DNA from 3 places in the Obesumbacterium proteus genome. Region 2 is predicted to be linked to each of the others. Evidence: predicted binding sites of a transcription regulator. Region 2 holds the regulator's gene; each other region holds the start of a gene.
The links. Region 2 encodes PhoB, which activates phosphate uptake and scavenging genes when phosphate is short. Its sites were predicted from a motif close to CTGTCATAAAACTGNCNNAT; they were not measured.
Positions count from the first base shown of each region.

Region 1: phoA (alkaline phosphatase) is a predicted target of PhoB. The motif match lies at 1,124-1,143, and genes of this name have one in related genera.
Region 3: pstS (phosphate ABC transporter substrate-binding protein PstS) is a predicted target of PhoB. The motif match lies at 1,133-1,152, and genes of this name have one in related genera.

Region 1 covers NZ_CP014608.1:4,601,514-4,603,789, reverse strand. The annotation lists gene DSM2777_RS21545 (NADP(H)-dependent aldo-keto reductase) at 1-931, opposite strand, end outside; gene phoA (alkaline phosphatase) at 1,248-2,276, shown strand, end outside.
Region 2 covers NZ_CP014608.1:4,097,018-4,099,293, reverse strand. The annotation lists gene sbcD (exonuclease subunit SbcD) at 1-441, opposite strand, end outside; gene phoB (phosphate response regulator transcription factor PhoB) at 671-1,360, shown strand; gene phoR (phosphate regulon sensor histidine kinase PhoR) at 1,593-2,276, shown strand, end outside.
Region 3 covers NZ_CP014608.1:529,988-532,263, reverse strand. The annotation lists gene pstS (phosphate ABC transporter substrate-binding protein PstS) at 1-989, opposite strand, end outside; gene glmS (glutamine--fructose-6-phosphate transaminase (isomerizing)) at 1,214-2,276, opposite strand, start outside.

The DNA.
Region 1 (2,276 bases), 500 kb from region 2:
TGGTTGCGCCCAGCAAAGTGCTGGATACAAATGGCTGCTGACGTACAAACGCCAATGCCATCTGCGCAGGATCTAAGTCATGTTTTTTCGCCAGTGCGACGTATTCAGCAACGGCACCTTCGGTTTGCTTGCTGGTGTAGCGAGTGAAACGGCTAAACAGCGTATTACGCGCCGTGGCGGGTTTCGCTCCGTTAAGGTATTTGCCGCTTAAGGTGCCGAAGCCTAAGCAAGAATAGGCCAGCAGCTCAACGCCTTCATATTGACTGATTTCAGCTAATCCCACTTCGAAGCTGCGGTTGAGCAAACTGTAGGGATTTTGGATGGAAACGATACGCGGCAGATCGTGTTTTTCCGCCAGCTGTAGGTAACGCATAACGCCCCAAGGTGTTTCGTTAGAAACCCCGATGTAGCGAATTTTACCCGCACGAACTTGTTCAGAAAGTGCTTCTAGGGTTTCTAAGATCGTGACCGCCGGCTTCTGTTCGGTATAGCGGTAGCCAAGCTGACCAAAACAGTTGGTTGGTCGTTGTGGCCAATGCAGCTGGTAAAGATCGACATAGTCGGTATTGAGTCGCTTTAAGCTGGCATCCAGCGCGGCGCGAATGTTTTTACGATCGAGAGCTTGTTCAGGGCGGATACCACTGTCGTTGTTGCGCACGGGGCCGGTGATTTTCGTCGCCAGCACAATTTTCTCACGGTTGCCGCGTTTGGCTAGCCAACTGCCAATATAGGACTCGGTCAGACCCTGAGTTTCTGGGCGAGGCGGCACCGGATACATTTCTGCGGTATCAATCAGGTTAATTCCGCTGGCAATCGCCAGATCGAGTTGTGCGTGGGCATCAGCTTCGCTGTTTTGTTCCCCGAACGTCATGGTTCCTAAACCCAGTTCGCTAACTTCCAGCGAGCTGTGTGGAATGCGGTGATATTGCATAGCTGAGCATCCTTCATGTATGGAACGTGTTCTTAGAGGATGGAACGTCATCCTCATTTTATTTCTGCTACCACTTTAGCAAGATTATATGGGCCTATACCCTTCATACTTGAAGCAACTCCAATTATTTTGGATATATATCTACTCCAATATTTCAAGGTTACGCCACACTGTCATATTTCTAGAACAACTCCGTCACAAAACCTTCACTGAGCCTTCTTATACTGCCTGCATCTTGAAGCGTGACGCGTATATGCAGAGTATTTATTTACAAGGAGATAGTGAAGTGGCCTCTAATAAAATTTTTTCGTTGTCTATGTTAAGCCTAATGATGTTGATGCCACCGGTGCAGGCCGCTAATCCGGCTGTCGCTGATTTAACGGCGCGAGCAGCCCAAGGCGATATCACTCAGTTTGGCGGTGCACGACGCATGACGCAGGATCAAACGACCGCACTCATTGCTTCTTTAAGTAATAAAACGGCCAAAAATGTCATTTTGTTGATTGGTGACGGCATGGGGGATTCTGAAATTACCTCTGCGCGTAACTATGCCGAAGGCGCTGGCGGCCAATTTAAAGGGATCGATGCCTTGCCGCTGACGGGGCAATACACGCATTACTCTTTGGATAAGAAGAGCCATAAACCTGACTATGTCACAGACTCGGCGGCTTCTGCGACCGCGTGGAGCACCGGCGTGAAAACCTACAACGGTGCTCTGGGTGTAGATGTGAACGGTAAGTCTCATCGCACCTTATTAGAGATTGCGAAAGCGGCGGGAAAAGCCACGGGTAATGTCTCAACGGCAGAATTGCAGGACGCTACGCCTGCGGCACAGGCATCTCATGTAACCTCACGGAAATGCTATGGCCCAAGCAAAACGCTAGAACTGTGCCCAGGGAATGCGTTGGAAAATGGCGGTGAAGGCTCTATTACCGAGCAGCTTCTAAAAACCCGTGCCGACGTAACGCTGGGCGGTGGGGCTAAAACGTTCTCTGAAACGGCAAATTCAGGCGATTGGAAAGACAAAACATTGATGCAGCAGGCCGAAGGACTGGGTTATCAGGTAGTTACGAATCTGGATGCGCTGAACAAGCTGAGTATTGCAGACCAGAAAACGCCGGTTCTCGGGCTCTTTTCTGAAGGCAATATGCCGGTACGCTGGCAGGGGCCAAAAGCGACCTATCATGGGAATCTGGATGGTGCGCCGGTAACCTGTAGCGTTAATCCTGAACGTAGTGCTTCTACGCCGACGTTGGCGCAGATGACTGAAAAAGCGATTTCGTTGTTAGATAAGAATCCAAAAGGTTTCTTCTTGCAGGTAGAAGGTGCGTCGATCGACAAACAA
Region 2 (2,276 bases):
CCCCGCTAAGCTGGTTTGGATATCTCGTGGGCGCAGATAAGGCACCGCGCACAGAATCGCGCCGACGGAACCGTCGCGCTGTTTGAGCTGCAATACCTGATGCTGTAAATCGCCTGCGCTGCTGGCGATAACCTGCGTGTTCAAGCAGGCGAGTAAAGCGCGAGATTCATTCAGCGTGGCGACGGAGTCATGGTTGCCACCTAACACCACTAACTGGCAGCCCGTTGCCTGCAACTCCACGACGAAGCGGTTATACAGTTCGCGCGCGTAGCTCGGCGGCGAACCGGTATCAAAGACGTCACCCGCCACAATAATGGCATCGACCTGATGCGCCGATGCTTGTTCAATGAGCCAGCGCAGAAAGGCCTGATGTTCAGCGCTACGGCTTTTGGTATAAAAATGCTGACCAAGGTGCCAGTCTGAAGTATGGATAAGACGCATGCGAGTCCTGCTGTCCTTGCTGAGCGTAGCGTGAGCCACGACGGAGAATGAAATCGATTATACGCAATCTATGAGGGAGGTGAACCCATGTCCGGCACTGAGGCCATAATCAATCTGGGTTTACAAAACCATTTATTACAGTGATGCTTGGCATATTGTTTTTTTTCATAAATCTGTCATAAATCTGACGCATAATGGCGCCCGCAACCAAACTTAAGCAGGATTAACAATGGCCAGACGCATATTGGTAGTAGAAGATGAAGCGCCAATTCGTGAAATGGTGTGTTTTGTTTTAGAGCAAAACGGCTACCAACCGGTTGAAGCCGAAGATTATGACAGCGCGGTGAACTCGCTTTCTGAGCCTTATCCTGATTTAGTGCTGCTGGATTGGATGCTGCCGGGCGGTTCTGGGATCCAGTTCATCAAGCATATGAAGCGCGAAGCGTTAACGCGTGAAATTCCTGTGATGATGCTGACCGCTCGCGGTGAAGAAGAAGATCGCGTGCGCGGTTTGGAAGTGGGCGCAGACGATTACATCACCAAGCCTTTTTCGCCCAAAGAGCTGGTGGCCAGAATTAAAGCCGTGATGCGCCGTATTTCGCCGATGGCGGTGGAAGAGGTGATTGAAGTGCAGGGGCTGAGTCTCGATCCGACGTCACATCGTGTGATGGCCAACGAAGCCCCGCTGGATATGGGACCGACTGAGTTTAAGTTGCTGCATTTTTTCATGACTCATCCCGAGCGCGTTTATAGCCGCGAGCAGTTGCTAAATCATGTCTGGGGCACTAACGTTTATGTAGAAGACCGCACCGTGGATGTTCATATTCGCCGACTGCGCAAAGCGCTGGAGCTGAGCGGGCATGATAAAATGGTGCAAACCGTTCGTGGGACGGGTTATCGTTTTTCGGCGCGTTTCTAACCCGCTATGCATATTCCGTGACGCTTGTTTGAAAGATCGAGATACACGGGTCTAGCACACCGCGGGGCGCTCCGGCGGCTTGCGCCGCTACGACCCCATCGGTGTACTCCCCCTAAAATCGAGCTTAAGTAAACGGTATGATTATGCATTGGGACCCTTAATCGGGCCTCACTGATTTTGGGTATCACTATGTCTATTATTTCTATGTTGTTAAGAACAAAGAGCCAACATCGTGCTTGAACGCCTATCGTGGAAAAGACTGCTGCTGGAGCTGTTGTTTTGCTGCATTCCGGCGGTGATCCTTGGGCTGCTGATCGGCTATTTGCCGTGGTTTCTGCTGGCTGCGGTGTCTGCGCTATTGGGCTGGCATTTCTATAACCAGTTGCGCCTCTCGCACTGGCTATGGGTCGACCGTAGTATGACCCCACCCGCTGGGCGAGGAAGCTGGGAGCCGTTGTTCTATGGTTTATATCAGATGCAGCAGCGTAATCGACGCCGTCGTCGCGAGCTGGCACTGCTGATTAAACGTTTTCGCAGCGGTGCTGAGTCATTGCCCGATGCGGTGATTATGACGACCGAAGAAGGCAATATTTTCTGGTGTAATGGCTTGGCGCAACACCTGCTCGGTTTTCGTTGGCCAGAGGATAATGGCCAGCATATTCTTAACCTTCTGCGCTACCCCGAATTCACGCATTATCTGCAATCGCAAGATTTTTCCCGTCCGCTCACGCTGCATCTCAATAATGGCCGTTTCGTTGAATTTCGTGTGATGCCGTATGCCGAAGGCCAACTGCTGATGGTGGCTCGTGATGTGACTCAAACGCGGCAGTTAGAGGGCACGCGACGTAACTTCTTTGCCAACGTTAGCCACGAACTGCGCACGCCGCTGACCGTGTTACAGGGCTATCTCGAGATG
Region 3 (2,276 bases), 1.4 Mb from region 2:
GCACGAATTTGCTCAACGACAGCGCTAGGCAACGGTGCATAGTCCAAGGCGCTGGCTTCTTTGCCGCCATTTTTATAGGCCCAGTCGAAGAATTTCAGTACCGCTGCACCCTGCTCTGGTTTCTGCTGATCTTTGTGCACCAGAATGAAGGTAGTGGAGCTGATAGGCCATGCATTAGCGCCTTTCTGGTTGGTCAGGTCTTGCGCGAAGGATTTACTCCAGTCAGCACCTTTAGCCGCGTTGCTAAAGCTCTCTTCCGTTGGTAGAACAGCATCACCATCTGCGGAGATCAGCTTGGTATAAGCCAGTTTGCTTTGCTTAACGTAAGCATACTCAACGTAGCCAATGGAGCCTGGCAGACGCTGGATGAACGCAGCAACGCCGTCGTTACCTTTGCCGCCCAAACCGGTTGGCCAGTTAACGGTAGAACCTGCACCAACTTTAGATTTCCAATCTGCGTTTACTTTCGCCAGATAGTTGGTGAAGACATAAGAAGTGCCAGAGCCATCAGCGCGGCGAACCACGGCAATATTGGTATCTGGTAGTTTTAGACCTGGGTTTAATTTGGTGATCGCTGGGTCATTCCATTTTTTGATGTTGCCCAGATAGATATCACCCAGAGTTTTGCCATCCAGCGTCAGTTCGCCAGATTTCAATCCCGGAATGTTAACCGCCAGCACCACACCACCGATAACGGTTGGGAACTGGAACAGGCCATCTGCGGCCAGTTTTTCATCGGTCAGAGGCGCATCAGATGCACCGAAATCAACGGTGTTAGCAATGATTTGCTTAACGCCGCCGGAAGAACCAATACCTTGATAGTTAACTTTGTTACCGGTTTCTTTCTGATAGGTATCTGCCCACTTAGCATAAACAGGCGCGGGGAAAGTCGCACCGGCACCGGTCAGGCTGGTCGCAGCGAATGCAGACATTGTAGTCAGAGAGCAAGCTGCAGCAACAATGGCAGCAACAGTCTTATGGGTAACCATTTTTTTAGTGACAACCAAGGAACGCATCGGCTTCATATTCCCTCCACAGGGAGTGTTATTCATCAGCATCTGTGTGAACAATCAAGTTTAAGTATGGTGCAGGAGGGAAAATAAGGCAGTTTGATTACAGTAAAATGTATGGAATATGACAGTTTTATTACAGATGAAATGTTTGTTGGCGGGGAAAAATGAAAAAGCCCCGCGAACGGGGCTTCGAGACGGGTTTATTCAACGGTTACCGATTTAGCCAGATTTCGTGGCTGATCGACATCAGTACCTTTGATGAGCGCCACATGATACGAAAGCAGCTGAAGCGGAACGGTATAGAAGATCGGTGCAATCACCTCTTCTACGTGCGGCAGAGAAATAATGCGCATACCTTCGCTATCGGTGAAACCAGCGTCCTTATCGGCAAAGACATACAGCAAACCGCCGCGCGCGCGAACTTCTTCAATATTGGATTTCAATTTTTCCAACAGTTCGTTGTTTGGCGCAATCACAACCACCGGCATATCGGCATCAATCAGCGCCAGTGGCCCGTGTTTGAGTTCACCAGCCGCATAGGCTTCTGCATGGATATAGGAGATCTCTTTAAGCTTCAGAGCACCTTCCATTGCGATGGGATACTGATCGCCACGTCCAAGGAACAGGGCATGCTGTTTATCCATGAAATCTTCGGCCAGTTCTTCAATACCTTGATCCATCGATAACATCTGCTCAATACGCGCAGGCAGTGCTTGCAAGGCGTGAACGATATCGTGCTCAATCTGCTCAGGCATCGCATGCAGGCGGCCAATACGCGCCACCAGCATCAGCAACACGGTTAACTGAGTGGTAAACGCTTTGGTAGATGCGACACCGATTTCCGTTCCTGCTTTGGTCATCAGAGCCAAATCAGATTCACGCACCAGCGACGAGCTGGCTACGTTACAGATAGCCAACGAGCCTAAATAGCCAATCTCTTTGGACAAACGTAAAGCCGCTAGCGTATCCGCCGTTTCACCCGACTGAGATAACGTAATGATCAGGCTGTTTTTACGTACCGCAGACTTGCGATAGCGGAATTCAGAAGCAATCTCCACGTCACAAGGCACACCGGCCAGAGATTCAAACCAATAGCGCGCCACCATACCCGAGTGGTATGAAGTCCCACAGGCGATAATCTGGATGTGCTCAACCTTCGCCAGCAGCGTATCGGCTTTCTCACCGAGTTCGCTCAGATCCACTTTACCGTGGCTAAAACGCCCTTCAAGGGTATTTTTGATGGCTAGCGGCTGCTCGTAGATC